DNA from 3 places in the Lutispora sp. QWL-02 genome. Region 3 is predicted to be linked to each of the others. Evidence: riboswitches for the same ligand, from Rfam matches in the RefSeq annotation. Region 3 holds a riboswitch; each other region holds the start of a gene.

Region 1 (5,926 bases), 1.3 Mb from region 3:
TATGAATCTCCCGACAGCCTAAAACTACTTACTTTTATCTGATTGCCAATTCTTTCAGCTTTTCTTCTGTTGGTATGCTGTCTTCTCCCCAGCCTCTTACCTCATAATATTCCTTTAGCATAACATCCAGCTCATTTACCTTGCCCTTTGCAGGTCCGGAAGGGAGAGGTTCTTTAAGAAGTCTTTCAGGAAGTGTATCGTCCTCTTTTGTGAAGCCTGCTTCCAGATTAAATAGTTTTTCTAAGTTCCATATTCTTTCACCTATCTGCAATATTTCAGCATCTGAGCATTTCCAGCCCAAAGCTGTTCTAATCATTTCGGCTATCTCGGGAAGCCCTATACCAAAGGTAGTGAAAAGACATATGCCTGCAGAATCAACTACTGCAGTCAAATCCTGGAATGTCTTTAACCATGGAGCCTTATCGGTTGTTACTAAAGGATCAAGCTTAGCTGGTATTCCCAGTACCTCAGGGGATGTAAGATATCCCCTTACATGGCAGCCGCCGCGGTTTGAAGTAGCATATTCAAGGCCCATACCCTGTACTCCTCTGCCGTCATAAGCGGGCATTTCCTGCTTCTTTACGGACATTGAAAGCTCCGGATGACCATAAAGCTCCGCCATTCTATAGGAGCCCATAGCCATTGTATCACCGAAGCCCTCTCTCAAGCCTGTCATTCTGGTAAACTCTACGATTCCTTCATCATCTCCGAAAGGAAGATCTCTACCTAACTCTTCTCTGGTCAATATTCCTTTGTCATACAACTCCATTGCACAGGCTATAGTGGAGCCCATGGTTATGGGGTCAATGCCTAATTCATTGCATATGAAATTTGCCTTGCATATGGCTTCCAGGTTCCTGACACCACAATCTGCTCCGTAAGACCAGCCTGCTTCATACTCAGGCCCCTCACCAAAGCTTTTAAATTTGCCCTCCGGTATCCTGGTCACTCTGCCGCATCCCATATTGCAGCCGAAGCAGCCTTTATTTCTCACCAAATATTTTTCCGTCAAAGTCTCCCCTGCTGTCTCATCAGCATGCTCAAATATGCCGCCGTCTCTCCAGTTTCTAGTGGGAAGGGCACCGGATTGATTCAAAATATTGACAAGGACTTCAGTGCCATAGGCGGCTAAGCCTGCACCCGTAACGGGATGATCCTTCAGCATCGTTCTGCCTTTCTTGCATATATCAAGAAATTCCTTGGGTTTTGCAACCTCTACAGATTTTGAGCCCTTTACTGCTACAGCCTTAAGATTTTTTGAGCCCATTACGGCACCAAGGCCTGATCTGCCTGCAGCTCTATTTTTGTCATTCATGACCGTTGCGAATAGTACCAGCTTTTCTCCCCCGGGGCCTATACAGGCCACTCTTGCATCTTCGCCTGCTTCGCCGAGCAGCATGTCGGTAGTCTCAAACACGGTTTTGCCCCAAAGATGCTCAGCATTTCTTAATTCCACCTCATCATCATTTATGTATAGATAAACGGGCTTTTCTGATTTTCCTTCAAATATGATTCCGTCATAACCGGCATACTTCAGCTCGGGTCCGAAATGGCCTCCGGAATTGGAAGCTCCTATGGTGCCTGTCAGGGGAGCCTTGGCAACTACTTCATATCTGCCTGCAGAAGTAGCTAAGGTACCCGTCAGGGGGCCGGTCATGAATATGAGCTTGTTATCGGGGCTGAAAGGTTCAACCTTTGGATCAACTTCATTCATGAAATATTTTGTGCCTAAGCCTCTGGCACCAAGGTATTTCCTGGCATCCTCAGGATTAATGCCTTCTCTTTTAATGGTCTTGTCGGTCAAATTCACTCTGAGAAGTTTGCCTGTAAATCCAAACATTATTCATACACCTCCCCAAACAAATCCTTGAATCTTTCGCCGATCTTCCTCTTTTTATTAAGGTTTGCAGGTGTAGCTTCTTTGTACTGAATTGCTCCTGAGGGACAAAGCTCCGCACACTGCGGATTCCCTCCGCACAAGTCGCATTTGATCATTTTTTTCTCTTTCGGGCTATAGGTGATATTGCCCAATGGACATGCGCTTATGCACATCTTGCAGCCGATGCATTTTTGAACGTCGATTATGACTGCATCATTTTCCGCTTTTACGATTGCTCCTACAGGACAAACCTTCATGCAGGAAGGGTCTTCGCACTGCATGCACATGATGGGCACTGCTATTGCAGCCTCATCATAAGCCAGCACGGATACTGCAGCTTGCTTCGGATTAAACTCCTCCATCCTGTTGAAGGAGCAGATCAGCTCGCAGGTTCTGCAGCCGATGCACTTTTCCGGAGAAATCATTAATACTTTGCTCAATCCTTTACTGGACGCCGCATGGACGCCAGCTCCACCTCCTTTATTTAATTAAAAAAGCCCATCTGTTTTTGCACAAACTGCAACACAGATGGACTCCTTTGCACAACGGCAGGTATGGGCATTTCTACCCATGCCCTATCGTTCCAAAAACCTTAACCGGTCATATGGAATCGGAGTCGATATGAAATTTATAAGATATACATTTAATTTACTTATTCTACATGTATTAAACAACTCCTTCTAATATGACGAAAAACACAAAATATTTGCACAATTTATTTTAGAGGTTTTATATGGAGAACATATGGCTATGAAATAGTCGCAAAATTAGTAATTATATGTAGAAAAAGCCAAATCATTATGGTAATGTTTAGGTAGATGGACATGAGATTGGAAAAGATATCTGAAATATGACGAGATGTCGGGCATTCATGCCCAGGTTTGTTAGGGCAATTTTATTAGGTAGTTTATAGTACTGCGTAATTGTAAGAAATTGTTCAATGGAGATCCATGAGAGTTGAATCGAAGATTATACAAGGGAGAAATAGGTAGGTAATTAACAGTTAAGATAGTCCAGAGATGTGATGTCAAGTAGTGAAAATAAGAAATAATGAGATAATCTCATTACTCTAATAAAAGCAAAAGACACCTACCCAAGCCCTGCCTACTATGTTTTTTAAAACAGGGCAAAGCTTTGATCTGTGCATCCAGCGCTCTTATGAAGCTTATGGATATAGATAGCACCTGGTTGACAGAGTCATTTACTGTCTTGGGCAGACGGTAGGAACCTCTGGCAGCTGCCTGAATGAATTTAGCAACTTCATCAGGATTAGGAAAGCGATTTTTTCCTTTTTTTTAATGAAGTCAGTTAGTTCATCTAAATCCATGTAGGCCAGCTCGTCTGCGGAATCAAACTCTTCGTAGACAGCTAATGCAGTGGTGCTGAAAGTATCTGAGAATACTTTCTCCTGTGCCAAAGAAGAATACTTCATAAATAAATAGTTGAGGAAACGCTTTTTATCCTTGGTTTAGCTCTGAACAGCGAAGAAACGAGCACGTGTAAGGCTCTGCAAAACCTTGTAACGGTAATCGTCTGTATATACCTCATTGTTGATTCTTCCAAAGCGCAGGGCATCTGCAATTATGTAAGCATCCATAAACTTTTTAACCTGCTTGGGATTGAGTGAATCTTTTTATTGTATGGAGCAAGATTACCATTTTCCCTTAAGAAACAAACGAGGCTGTCACCATAGACGGAAGTAGCTTCTAATCCAATGATAAGATCTGTAAGGGATTCAGAAGTAATTGCAGAAACAATCCTATTGGATAATAATCTAGCGCCATCTAGACTATTTGAAACAGGAAAGCAGCTATGTTTTGTTCCATCAGGTTTCATGAAATAGACGACATTGGAACTGCTGCTAATATCAATACCGACGTAAAGTGGGTTCAATGTATCACCTTCTTTTGTTGCGTATTTAGTGTTCAATCGGCTTGATAATATCCATGCAAACGGTCAAGGTTCAACAGGAGGAAAAAGAACTATAACCTGATTGACACTAGGTCAATTATATCATGGGCATTAACAAGCTGATTGATATTGATTTAATCACATAAATTATTAAGATAAAAACGAACTTAATAGAAGAAGGAGGATTAGGGTTGATAAGTTTAGAGAAGAAGCAAACTGTTTTGCTTTCTATTGCTCCGATATTATGTATATCGATGTTGATTTTAATTCCTCTGCTTACCGTTGCAATAGGAAGAACAGCAGGGTATGTAGTAGGATTTTGTATATACTGGTTTATATTTTGCCTGCCTGTATCTGTGTATAACTCTAATGGATTAAGTAGTCTGGGAGGAATTTATACTCAAAAATCAAACATTCCCACTATAATGAGAAAGTTGTATTACTTATTGGCATTCATACCTTGTATTGCCACATTTTTTGTGGTATTTAAGGAATTGGCTTCAACAGCAGGATTACAAGTTTTATTTATTGCTCTATTATTTGCATTAATAAATGGAACTATTGAAGAAATGTTTTGGCGTGGAGCTTTTAATAAAGCTTTTAACAATAACATTATTTTAGCGTATATATATCCATCAATATTTTTTGGCATTTGGCATATATCATTATATTTGGCAAAAGGAATTGTATACGAAGGTGGATTTGTTTCATTAGTTGGCGGTTCTTTTTTCATGGGACTATTATGGGGATGGGTTGCATATAAAACCAATTCTATTAAAATTGTAACGATAGCTCACATAATTACAAATTTTTTTGCTTTTACAGGGCTTATTTTTCAAAACTGGTTCAAATAATTTTAGCTTACATCATTATTAGAATAATGTGAGCAAGCAATTTATATAATGGGAGGTGCGAAAGATTGAAAAACCTTATTCTCATAAATGGCACAATGGGTGTAGGAAAGACTGCAACAAGCAGAGAACTGCAAAACTTATTATCTAAATGTGTTTTTCTTGACGGCGATTGGTGTTGGGATATGTCGCCCTTTATTGTGACGGACGAAACTAAAAAGATGGTAATAGATAATATTACTCATCTATTAAACAATTTTATTTCCTGCTCAGAGTATCAAAATATTATTTTTTGTTGGGTAATGCATGAACAAAGCATTCTTGATGATGTGCTGTCCAGACTAAACAAAGATGATTGTACTGTATATAAGTTCTCTATCGTATGTTCTGAAAAGGCATTGATTGAAAGAATTAAAAAAGATATAGAACAGGGTATTAGGACGGAAGATATTATTGAGATAAGTGTGCCAAGATTAAGCAATTATTTTAGAATGGATAGTGAAAAAATAGATGTAAGCGAGATTTCTGCAAAACAGGCAGCAGAAATAATATATAAGCAGATTCCTAATAGTTAATGAATATGATTTCTGCTTATAGTAAAGCATTTTTTTATTACACTCAGCATAAATCAATTAGGGATGCCTAAGGGTGTGAGCACCACCAAGGGGTATTCCTTGTATGTCCGTCCAGTTCAGCAGCGTTGGAGATACCAGACGTTAGTGCACCAAGCAAAGCTTGGCGGTTCTGATAGAATGAAAGTTTCTATATGGTAAGGGCTAACCACCCACCAATAGCGCGTCTTGCGTCCTGTCTGGCAACTTGTTGTAAACGTAACGGAAGCCAACATGAAAAGGGCGATAAGGAAATAATAAAACGGGCAAAGCCTGATGCAGAAATGAGACCTGCTGAAGAGCCCGGTGCGATAATACCGCATGCCAGGATATGTGAGGGGGTAGCTAGGTAACTGGCTGTTCTACCTTAGCTTGCAAATATGTAGCTTTATTGGGTTATATTAGATATTAAGGAGAGTGCAATGTATGGACGAAATGACAAAGCAAAATTTAATCGAAAAAAATAAAAGAATAATAAATATGGTGATCGAGCGCGTCAAGAAAGATTTCCGGGACGATATTGCAATTATTGGTCTTACTGGTTCTTTTAGTACCGGAGATTTCCATGAAAAAAGTGATCTTGACCTAATCATAATAAACAATACTAAACGTGGATGGGAGATATCTTCTTGCTTCATCCTGGAAGATGTGGGATATGATATCTATTGTACGCC
Region 2 (5,926 bases), 1.5 Mb from region 3:
TTCAAATCGGCGGGGTTCTTTTCATAGTATCCGAATAGACCGGGATCTGCTATCTGAGCCAGAGTGAACTTGTCAAAATCCTTATAGCCGTCTGTAGCGGCAAATTGCACCACGGTCTTGGAGCCTTCGCCCTTGGCCATGGCTTCGGGGACTCCGGATTTCTTCAGAAGCTCCCACAGCTTAACCCCTTCATATTCATTGACATACCAGTAGGTTGAGTTGGAGAGGCTGTATTCGGCTCTATAGCCCATGCCGCTTATAGCGGGCTTGCTGTCTTCATACTTGACCATATCTTCTATTTGCTTTACTGTATAGTTTACTTCTCTTCCGATCTTATCTCCCGTAACGGTTATTATGTACTGAGAATTCTCTGCTTTGTCGTAAGGGGCTTTATCATGCTTATAGCCCGGGGAATCATTCTCTGCCACATAGATGTATGCAATGTTTCCGAACTTGGTATAGCTGGGGTTCGGATCAAAGCGGAAGGCTGATTTATCATAAACAAGCTTTATACAGCCATCCTCATTGCCCAAGGACGCATCGGCACCTGCTCCTGCATCATAGACAAATGGCCTCGGATTGGAGCCGTCCCGGTTTGAGGTTCCATAGGATATGATTATGGGCTTGCCCTGTGCTTCAGCCTGGGCAATTTGCTCTAAGGTAAATTCTGCTATGGTCTGTCTCACTCTGTTTTTTAAGAGCACCTTATAGGCGGAATCGGTGAGCTTTATACCGGTTGTGCCGGAGGTCATATTCTTCAATAGGTATTCAAGACGGATTCCTTCATATTTAAGTACAGTCTCTTTTCCGCTTCGAATATCCTTATAATCTCCGCGGAAGGCACCTGCATTTTGGTTCTCCATTTCTCTGATGGAGAGAGGTATGCTGGCCGCAAGGCCGGGACCTTCAAAGGTCAATGTTGCTCCTGTTATTGCATCTATATTGTAAGGTGCATCGCCGGCAACTCCGCCGTTTGTAATGTGCTTGTAAGGACTCTTGGAATAGTCTGTTCCGCCGGACGGAGTGACCTTGATCTCGTTGACCAGCTTTATTAAGGAGCCGTTTTGGCTGTATATCCTGAAATAACCGACTATAGCCGGGTTATCCTTTGCAGTGTCACAGACTGCTTTGGAGTCACCGGAGCCGGTGCCTGCTTCATAGGCCAGTATGTACTGCTTGGAGGAATCTTTTATATCTCCTACGGTAACAGGATCATTTGCATAGCCGTCGGCAGATATAAATTCTACTTTGTCCTTATCGTCATAGCCATTGAGAAGTTCGCTCAAAGGAACTCCCACACAGTAGTCAGCCACCGGGCCTGTTTTTTTAGTATAGGTCCAATTGCCTGCCATTTTAGGCATGAGGAGTATTTCAGCTCTTGTATAATCCTTATTACCTATTTTCAGAACTGCAGGCAGTTCTTCGCCAACAAGTATTTTTTGTATGGTTTTATTAAACAAGGGATTATTTTGTTCTTCCACATGCTGCTGGCCTACCATCAAGAGGGGTGCATCCTTATCAGTCAAAGCTTCTATAGAACTGCTTTGGGGTATTATCTCAGGTTTACCCCTATCGCCGGCTCTTCCGAAGGCCAGTATGGTATCCACGGGGATTTTGCCGTCGGCTTGTCCGCTGCCCAGTTTGGGGAAATAATATCTTTCCATACCGTAGGATGGGGTGGTCAATACCTTGGAAGTGGTAGAATCTCCTTTGTGAGAAGGGTCGAAGGTGACCTTGTAACCATCCTTGGCTGCAAAAGCTATCTTGAATAGATCATATTTGTCTTTGGTGAAGCCTGATTTGCTCAGGAGATCATCGACTTTTACTCCCTTCCCAAGATATATGCTCTTGGTGGGAGTGGTGTTTATTGTGGAGTAAAGATTTGTAACATGCTGCATTGATATGAGTTCGCTTAGAGTATACGATTTTTCATCGGTGAATCCTATACCCTGGCCCGTAACCACAACAATAGGCTGCTCCGTTTTAGGAGTCCATGCTTCTGCGTATACAGAACTTCCTAATACATCCGGAGCTATAAGGCCAAGGGATGAAAATATAAGGGTAAAAGCTGTTAATAGTGCCAGTACCTTCAAGGATTTCTTAGTGTTTGAATAGCTCATAATGCTCTCCTCCTATTTAAAATTTTGACACAGTTTACTCGTAATGGAAATGAGTAATAAAAAAACTTCTTTTATAGCAAAAAGAAGTTTTAAAAAGCCGGTTTATTACTCCTTTTCGCACTGGAAGGCACTGCAGTTTCCTGCAATACCCTTTCGTTTTATGCATCTTGCGCGTATAATTCGTTTAGATGCATAAAATCGGAGTATTTCTGTTTATTGAGCTTATGGAAATTATATCTATATTATAACGTTAAACAGTTGTCAATGCAAGGCTAATCGCCTGTTTAGTATTCCGGCTCTTCCACTATATCAAAAGCGCGCTTTATATAATAGATGCCGGTTAAGCAAGAGATCATGTCCGATATGGGAAAGGACAGCCAGATTCCCGGTAAGCCCATGGATTTGGCCATTATAAACATAAGAGGAATGAACACTACAATTTGCCTGTAAATGGACAAGAGGAAGGAACCCCTGCCTTCCCCCATTGCCTGGTAAAAGTATATTGCAACATAGTATACGCCTACAACGGGGAAAATGGATATTATGGTTCTCAGGATTCTTATGGTATCTATAAGCAGTTCGGAATCAGCCATAAAGAAGCCTATAATATATTGAGGGAAGACCATCATCAACAGCCACACAATAGCTGATGACACGGTCGCATAATCGATTGATTTTTTTACCACATCTTTTACCTTATCATAATTATCAGCTCCGTAATTAAATGCCGCTATGGGCTGCATGGAAGAGCTTATGCCGATCACGGTAATAAACAGGAACATTGAGATCCTTGTGGTAACACCTATTATTATCAATGCCTTATCCCCTCCGTAGGACAGGAGAAGGTTGTTCAATAGCACAGCTACTACTGCGTCGGATATTTCTATCACAAAGGTGGAGAAGCCTATCAAGAGGATCTCTGAAGAAATACCATGATTAAGCCTGAGCTTCCAGCCTAAATTCAAATCCTTTTTCACATAGCTGAATTTGTGCCATGCATATAAGAAGGATATGAACTGAGATAAAACTGTTGAAATTGCTGCTCCTTTCACGCCTAAAGGATAATAGGCCACCAATACATAATCCAGTATTATATTTAAAACAGCTCCTAAGCCTGTGGCCTTAAGGGTTATTCTAGGGTTTCCCAGAGCAGTTATGATATAGCACATCACTATAGCTAAAGATTGAAATACGCCTCCGAATATCACAATGCCTATATAATCCTTGGAATAAGGCAATATGCTTTGGCTTGCACCCAGCCCTATTATTATGGGATCCAAAAAGAAATACAGGAGAGATGTAATTGCAGACATTATCAGTATGGTAAGGACCAGAGAATTTTTTATTACAGCTTTCAGATCATCATAATTTTTTTCTCCCAGATATCTTGATGCCGCGGTATAGGAACCCACGGCTATCAAAAGGCCCAAGGCGGAAATAAGGCGCTGAACAGGGAAGGCTATTGCCAATGCTCCTATGGCTGTGCTTCCCAGATACCGACCTACATATATGGTATCCACCATGTTATATAGCTCTATGACTAATAGAGCTATGATGGTAGGCACTGCAAATTTAATGAGAAGCTTATCTGTGTTTTCTGATTTGAATATATTTCTATTGATTTTCATGTCGATCACAACCTTTCGTAAACGGACAGACATCATCCTCAATAAAAAGTATATACATATTTGTAATTTTTTTCATTCACCAAGGTAACCGTTAAAAGGTATAAGTTTAAGCACCTGAAGTTTTTCGTAAGTCGTCGAATAAATAAAAAGCACCATGTTATAGGTGCTTTTGTACTTTTTGAAGCTGAATCAAGTTGGCTCCATAGCCTTCTAAGGCTGATATTATGTTAAAGACAGGGCTCTTGCCTGCGTTATAGAATTTTACAGAAGGTCCGGATGCAGTGTCAAGCAGCTTTAGTTCTTCACCAGTCAAAGCTTTTGGGGCCCCGATGGAAATCCAATTATCGTAGGTTGATCCGTTTTTTTCATTTATATTGTAAGATATGACCCTGAAATCATCGGGGAGGGAAGATAAGTTGATGGAATACTTTCGCTTCAGCATGGTTCTCATTCCGGATTTTTTGAGGGCTCTATCTTTGATCCCAGGGCTTTTCAGCTTATCGTCATATAGGTAGAGCAGTATCTGATAGTTTCCATCCCTTTGGGTTATTATATATCCGTCTCCTTTATCGATCATATTTTCTCCCAGTAGGGATAAAAAACTGTAGGCATAGTATGAAGGTTTTTTCATACCATATTTATTTATGAGACCCTTTCCGCCGAAGAAAACGGAATTATCAATTTCCTCATCACTCAATTCGTCAAACAGTGCCGGGCACGGCATATCCTCCTTTTGGTTTATATAAGCATCGATGATCAGCGGTATCATATAAGCAGTGTCATATAGAGGATCAAGGCTTAAGTCAGGCTTCCGCTCCATATCCTTGAAGTTGCATAGGGACCACTCCTTCATCGCATCTTCACCGAAAAACCCTTTGTAATAGTTCATGAAAGGCTCTATATCTGTATCCTCATCATCCAATATGATCTGAGGTATTATATCCAGCTTCATCAAGGAGCAAAATATCTCCCTCATTTCTTCCCAGTATGCTATCTGGTTAAAGGTATGGCTTTTTTTCAAAAAAACATTGCTTATTATCCCGTATTTGAAGTTTAAATCCTTCTTCGCTTGAGCTATATATGCCATTTTCCTTTGGGAATACAGCTCTCTGCAGCAGCCTAAATACACGGACTCAATTCCTGTTGTCCATGAATCCCCATGGGCATTGCCGATCAGGTCGATATCCAGCTTTATTATCCTGTTTTCAGAATGAAATCTGGGATAATCTTCAAGATAATTTGCAATATGCTCCAGAGCGGTATTAATAGGAAGAGTGTCATACTTTTTCATAGCCTCATATTCTTCGGCAGACAAGTCATGCTTTTTTCTATATTGCATCGGAGTGCATCTATAATGCTTCTTAAAATGCTTATTGAAATATCTTGTGTGTGAAAATCCTAATTCCTCTGATATTTCCGATATAGTCTTATTGCTATCCAGCAGAAGCTTTATGGCTTCTTCTACTCTGGTAAGATTAAGAAAATCATTGAAGCTGTGCCCTACATTATTTTTTATGCCGTAGGATAGATAATGAGAGCTGAGATATTCTCTTCTGGCAATGTCCTGGAGGCTTATCCTGTTATGATAGTTGGAATATATATACTTTATTATCCTGTCATATCTCTCAAACTGAACCTCATTATCCTTCAGGCTTTCTTCATCGTAGATGAGATAATGAAAATTATTGATGAGATGATACAGCAATTCCACCAAAGTATCTTCTATAAATTCTTCAAAATCCTCGCTTCGCTGAAACAGCTCGCACAGCAGTATAGCCAGGTGCTCCCGCAATTTTTCATATTTTTCGGATTTCTGCACATCCGTATCGGAGGTTTCAGTATAAAAAAACATATTCTCTATATCGTAATATTTATTTAAAAATCCGGTATCGATATTAAATATTAAAGCCTTGTTATTGCCGCTTCTGCCGGATATGCTGTGGGCTTCGTCGCTATTGATTATTTCTATCTGGCCTTCCTTTAGAATATGAGTTTCCGTTTCTATATTGACGCTGATTTTGCCTTCTACTACATAGATTATCTCCATGGCCTTATGCCAATGGATGGGATAATGCTTACAGCTATGATAATGTACATTGACAGGCAAATTAGGCGCAAACTCTATAAACTCCCTTCTCATCATATCGGCTCCTCGCTATTAAGTTTATTTTGTATATT
Region 3 (5,926 bases):
AGCTTCATCATTTCGCCTCCTTAAATAGAGTCCAAGTTTCAGAGCTCAGAGCTCAGGATTTTGGGTATTCCTATAGGGTCATATTCCCTATGTATTCACATCCCTAGTTTAAAATAGCACATGTCTGCATATAATTCCATAGTCAGTGATAGAAAATGCGAAGCATTTTTTATGCTTCGCATATGATCCGGCACACTATTTCGCATCGGGTACAAAGAGCTGATAACCGTTCTTTTTGTATTCTTTAATGATGGTCTGACCTTCCTGGGAGGTTATAAACTCGACAAAAGCCATCGCTGAGTTATAGCCTATATTAGGATATTTAGCGGGATTTATTGCAATTACTCCGTAGGGGTTGAACAATGCTTTGTCCCCTTGAAGCACTATCTTCATATTCACTTTATCCTGATAAGCATACCAGGTACCGCTGTCAACCAATGTATAAGCTCCCTGCTCATTTGCCATGGTCAAAGTGGCTCCCATCCCTTGCCCAACCTCCATGTACCATTTCTGGGCTTTTGGGTCAATATTCGCCAGCTTCCATAAATCCTTTTCCTTCTTATGGGTTCCCGATTCATCACCTCTGGATATAAAGGTCGATCCATTGTCAGCAATCGCTTTCATGGCTGACACTGCATCCTTTGCTTCCGATACTTTAGCCGGATCATCCTTGGGGCCGACCAACAAGAAGAAGTTATACATTACATCTCTTCTGTTCACTCCAAAGCCCTCTGCTACGAAGGCATCTTCTGATTTTCTGGAATGAACAAGGATTACATCCGCATCTCCTCTTTTGCCCATCTCTATAGCTTCACCGGTGCCCACTGCGATAACCTTCACATTGACGCCATACTTCTTACTGAAGGCAGGGACTAATGTATCCAAAAGTCCTGTGTCCTGAGTACTGGTTGTAGTCGCCAATACTATATTCTTCTCCAGCTTGGAAAGATCGATTTTGGTCTCTAACGATTTGAGCTGTTCCTCCAGCTTTATTTTTTCTTCCACTAACTTATCTATTCCTTTATCAAAACCCTCCAGATATTTGCCGGTGACATAGCCCACCCTTTTGTCAGGATGGCTAATTTTGTACCAATTGCCCACCTTGCCTAAGACAACTACTTCAGTTCCTTTTTTAATTACATCTAAAATATCCTGATCAACCCCGGGTCCTTTTCTGAAATATGCATTGACTGTAGTCCTGGCCAGTCCTGCGAGCGGAGCATTGTCCGCATACGCGGCAGTTGCTGCCCCAAGCATTACGCTGAAAGCAAATACCAAAACCAGAATGGTTGCAAAAATTTTTGAGTTCTTTCTCATTATTCCCTCTCCTTTAATAAATCATTTTACCATTTATAAAAGCCCCTGTGATCTCATTTTTGGGGCAATTAAACAGATTCTCCGTAGTATCATAATCTACGATCTTGCCGTTGAGCATAAAAATAGTATTGTCTGAGAGCCTCTTCGCCTGAAACATGTTATGAGTGACTATAATGACGGAAAGGCCATAATTAGCTTTGCCAAACTTGATCAGATCCTCAATGATAGATATATTTGCAGGGTCCAGATTGGCTGTAGGCTCGTCTAAAAGAAGCGCCTTAGGTCTCACTACCATAGCTCTGCCGATTGCCACTCTTTGAGCCTCTCCCCCTGATAAAGTGGCGGCATTTTGATTCCTCTTGTCCTTCAGCCCGATTATCCCCAGCACTTCTTCGACTTTCTGACCGATTTCTTCTTTTTTCATTTTTCTAAGCTTTAAGCCATAAGCCAGGTTCTCATATACCGTGGTGGTAAACACCAAAGGCTTCTGAAATACCATGACCATGTTTCTCCTGATGCTTAAGGTCAAAGCTTTTTCTCCCAGTTTAGTGCCTTCAAACCATATACTGCCTGAGGAAGGTGCTTCTATTACATTGAGCAGGTGTAAAAGAGTGCTCTTGCCCGCTCCGCTTGGACCTATGACTGCAGTAATCTTTTCCTTTTGTATTTTCATCTCTTCAATATCTAATACAGTTCTGCCCAAATATTCTTTTTTTAGATTCTCTGCCTTAAATATATAGTCTTCCAAATCAGACCCTCCTTCCTTTCAGAAACTGAAGGAAAAAATTTATGATAAAGGAAAGAAGCAGAAGTATGATTCCCAATGCGAGAGCTGTCTGGAATTCTCCCATGCCTTTTTGCAATGCTATAGCAGTGGTCATCACTCTGGTCTGATATCTCACATTGCCTCCTACCATCATAACTGCACCGACCTCAGCCATGAGCCTTCCAAAAGCGGTTATAACCGCTGTGCCGATGCCATATCTGGCTTCTCTCAGGATGACAGCAAAAAGCTGAAAGGAAGATGCACCCATTGTAATTGAAGTTTTTATTAGCAGGTCATCCAAAGACATAAGAGCGGTATGGGTAAGCCCCGTCACAATAGGCAATGCTAATATTGTCTGTGCTATTATCATTGCAGCCGGTGTAAACAGCAATCTCAGATCGCCGAACAGCCCCATCTGATTGGAAAGCATGATATACACAAATAAGCCTACCACCACAGGGGGAAGGCCCATAAAGGTGCTGATTATATTGAGTATGATCCCTCGCCCGGGAAACTTTTTCATATACAGTATTGCAGCAATGGGAATGCCCATTATGCTGCTTATTATCAGGGATACTGCAGATATTTTGAGCGTCAGAAGAATTATGCCGTAGAGTTCCTTATCGAAGGAGAAAAGAAGGCTGAGAGCTTTAGTAAACGCTTCTGCAAAATATGTCATGAAAATCACCTTTCGCCTGTTTTAATAAAAAAAATAAAGATTATTGCATATAACCATGTTTGGTACCAAGCTCAAAAAGAGCAATCCGAAAGGATTGCTCTTCTAATTCTAATATAATAGAATCTGATTTTTCCTTTCCAAATACGGGAGGCTTCAGCATTTCTGCCGGAGCCCTTCGGTTTAATTTTCATGGGCTTGTCCTTTAGAAAATTAAACTCGGAAAATCTTACTATATTTAAGATATCATATATTTATATCTTTTTCAAAGCTTTTATACCTTTTCTGGGCCGTCTTCAGCATCGGATGAAACCTTTGCCGTCCTTATATATACGTTGTAATAGGATAAAGGAACTATTACAGCGCCGCCGATAATGTTTCCGATGGTCACGGGGATCAAGTTCTTCATCCAGATTTGGCCCCAGGTGATTGGTGCACCTATGAACATTCCCAAAGGCGCAAAATACATATTTGCCACACTATGTTCATAACCGCAGAGCACAAAAAGCATTATGGGAAACCAGCAGGAAAATATTTTGCTTATAATATCTCTCGATCCTGTGGCCATCCAGACAGCCAGTACGACAAGGATATTGCACAAAATGCCTCTTATAACAGCGGCTCCAAAGGGTATGGCAACCTTGGCATTTGCTATTGCTATCGCCTTTTCTGCTGCTGCTCCCGTCATGAGATCGCTGTTGGCCACCAGTAAGGCCAATATGACGGAGCCCGCAAAATTTGAGAAATAAACTACTGCCCAATTTCTAAGAAGGTCTCTGACTTTATAATTGCAATTCAAGCAGCCCAATACCATCAAATTATTCCCGGTGAAAAGCTCTCCGCCGCAAATAACAACAAGCATCAATCCTACCGGGAAGGCCGCGGCAAAAATAAATTTAGACATGCCCAGATCAATACTTGCATAAGTCTGCCCGATAATAATTGCTCCTTGAGCGCCAAAGCCTATAAAGGCTCCTGCAAAAATACCCAAAATAATCATATGAATCACCGAAAGCTTCGCTTTGCCGGCACCGGCATCAATAGTAGCCTGAGCAATCTCTTTTGGAGTAAGCAATCTCTTTTCCATCAAGATGTTCCTTTCTATTATAATATACATTATCTCCCTCAGGTTAATTTTAACATTTTCCTCACAATGCGTCTATGAGCGGTAGAGATTTTTAATAATTGATTTATGGGCTATGATATTTTTTAACATTTCCTTCCCTGCTTAATATCTCTTTTTCCCAAAATTATTTTTGTTCTAAGCATATTTTACATTACGCAAATCCTTATTACAATGCAATAAAATTAAACGAGACTTCATCCATACTTGCTAAATTCCAACTATATAGAACAAAGGCTTTTAACGAAAAGTGCAGACTAAGGAAATTTATAATTCCCTATGCATTATAAAAAGACAGGCCCAAAAGAATATCCTTCTGAACCTGTTTTCCTATTTAGCTAACATATGCGTTTGCTTCATATAAAGCCTTTTAATGCTTTATAGCGAAGACAATACTGCTGCCTTGCTGATAATTCCCTTTAGTTTTTTCCCCTCATCAAGCACTGCTATGGGATATTTAGATTTGGCGGCCAAATGCAATACATCTTCGATAAGCTTTTCTTCATTTACAGTATATACATCGCTGGTTATCATGGAGGACAAAGCCAATCCCTCTTTATTTGCACGAACCGCATCATTGATAGTTATGACGCCTATGAATTTCATTTCATCGTCTGCCACATATGCCGTAGAGACACTATTGGCTCTCATCTCTCTTATGGCTTGGATGGGAGCATCCTTGGGCCTCACCAGGCATGTGGGTGTAACCATGACATTCTTGACGCTCAGCACCTTTGCTTTATCTGCACTGCCGATAAATTTAGAAACATAATCATCTGCCGGTTTAGCAGACATATTCTGCGGTGTGTCTATCTGAATAATTCTGCCGTCACGCATTATAGCAACAGTATCTCCTAATTTGAAAGCCTCATTTATATCATGGGTAATAAATATTACTGTTTTCTGAAGCTTTCTTTGGATTGAAAGAAGTTCGAACTGCATATCCCGTCTCACCAATGGGTCCAGCGCTGAGAACGGCTCATCCATCAATAGCACCTCGGGATCATTTGCAAGGGCTCTGGCAAGCCCCACTCTCTGCTTCATCCCTCCAGAAAGACTGTTAATATGTTGATTTTCCCAGCCTTCCAGTCCAACCATGGAAATCATCTCCATTGCTTTCTTCTTACGATCCTCTTTTGGTATATTCTTTACTTCAAGACCATAGGCCACATTTTCAAGGACTGTTCTGTGACTCATAAGACCAAAATTTTGGAATACCATTGAAATCTTATTGCGCCGATAGTCTAAAAGCTCCTTTTTGCTGAATTTATCAATTTCACTGCCTTCGTAAAATATTCTTCCTGAGCTGGGCTTGTTCAGCCTGTTCAAGCAGCGTACAATTGTGGACTTTCCTGAGCCTGACAGTCCTATTATGACAAAAACTTCTCCTTTTTTTACCTCAAAGGATACATCCCAAAGAGCAACAGTAACTCCGGTTTTTCTATGCACCGTTTCCTTGTCTGTACCTTCCTTTATGAGCTTTATGGCTTCAGCTTTATTTATTCCATATAGCTTTGATACGTTTCGGACCCTCATTATGATGTGATTATCCACTTCTATTGCACCTCCTTGTTCTTGACAAGTCCTTGAGTGAGGCGGTCAAGTATAATAGCCACAACAACAATACAAATGCCAGGCATCAAAGCCTTACCCATCTCTGTACGGTTTGTGGCTAAGAGTATTTCCATACCGAGTCCGTTTGCGCCGATTAATGCACAGGTCACCACCATTGACATAGCCATCATAATTGTTTGATTTAAACCGGTCATTATAGTTGACATTGCTTGAGGTATCTGTACCTTAATCAAGACCTGCATAGCAGTTGAGCCAAAAGCCTGGGCTGCCTCGACCACTTCTTTATCTACGTGAGTAATTCCATGGCTAGTCATGCGAATCATAGGTACAATTGAATAGATGGTGGTTGCCATCAACGCAGGAGTCTTTCCTGTACTGAACAAGATAACAGCAGGCACAAGATAAACAAAAGTCGGCATAGTCTGCATTAAATCCAAAATGGGACGTATGATTCCTTCTGCCCTTTTGT

The links. A riboswitch is a leader RNA that binds a small molecule or an ion and turns the genes downstream of it on or off. The one in region 3 is predicted to bind molybdenum cofactor.
Region 1: linked by a shared signal. The riboswitch ahead of AC4HCY_RS03340 (4Fe-4S dicluster domain-containing protein) and the one ahead of AC4HCY_RS18695 (ABC transporter permease) in region 3 are both predicted to bind molybdenum cofactor.
Region 2: linked by a shared signal. The riboswitch ahead of AC4HCY_RS03960 (ligand-binding sensor domain-containing protein) and the one ahead of AC4HCY_RS18695 (ABC transporter permease) in region 3 are both predicted to bind molybdenum cofactor.

The regions. Positions count from the first base shown of each region.
Region 1 covers NZ_CM177762.1:758,609-764,534, forward strand. The annotation lists gene AC4HCY_RS03335 (aldehyde ferredoxin oxidoreductase family protein) at 35-1,840, opposite strand; gene AC4HCY_RS03340 (4Fe-4S dicluster domain-containing protein) at 1,840-2,319, opposite strand; molybdenum cofactor riboswitch at 2,397-2,507, opposite strand; gene AC4HCY_RS03345 (hypothetical protein) at 3,081-3,296, opposite strand; gene AC4HCY_RS03350 (hypothetical protein) at 3,461-3,715, opposite strand; gene AC4HCY_RS03355 (CPBP family intramembrane glutamic endopeptidase) at 3,982-4,644, shown strand; gene AC4HCY_RS03360 (AAA family ATPase) at 4,710-5,216, shown strand; gene AC4HCY_RS03365 (nucleotidyltransferase domain-containing protein) at 5,679-5,926, shown strand, end outside.
Region 2 covers NZ_CM177762.1:881,207-887,132, forward strand. The annotation lists gene AC4HCY_RS03960 (ligand-binding sensor domain-containing protein) at 1-2,120, opposite strand, end outside; molybdenum cofactor riboswitch at 2,213-2,336, opposite strand; gene AC4HCY_RS03965 (MATE family efflux transporter) at 2,405-3,748, opposite strand; gene AC4HCY_RS03970 (helix-turn-helix domain-containing protein) at 3,906-5,891, opposite strand; gene AC4HCY_RS03975 (hypothetical protein) at 5,888-5,926, opposite strand, start outside.
Region 3 covers NZ_CM177762.1:3,921,880-3,927,805, forward strand. The annotation lists gene AC4HCY_RS18680 (molybdopterin molybdotransferase MoeA) at 1-11, opposite strand, end outside; gene AC4HCY_RS18685 (substrate-binding domain-containing protein) at 196-1,317, opposite strand; gene AC4HCY_RS18690 (ABC transporter ATP-binding protein) at 1,331-2,065, opposite strand; gene AC4HCY_RS18695 (ABC transporter permease) at 2,067-2,762, opposite strand; molybdenum cofactor riboswitch at 2,877-2,996, opposite strand; gene AC4HCY_RS18700 (formate/nitrite transporter family protein) at 3,034-3,846, opposite strand; gene AC4HCY_RS18705 (quaternary amine ABC transporter ATP-binding protein) at 4,261-5,418, opposite strand; gene AC4HCY_RS18710 (ABC transporter permease) at 5,439-5,926, opposite strand, start outside.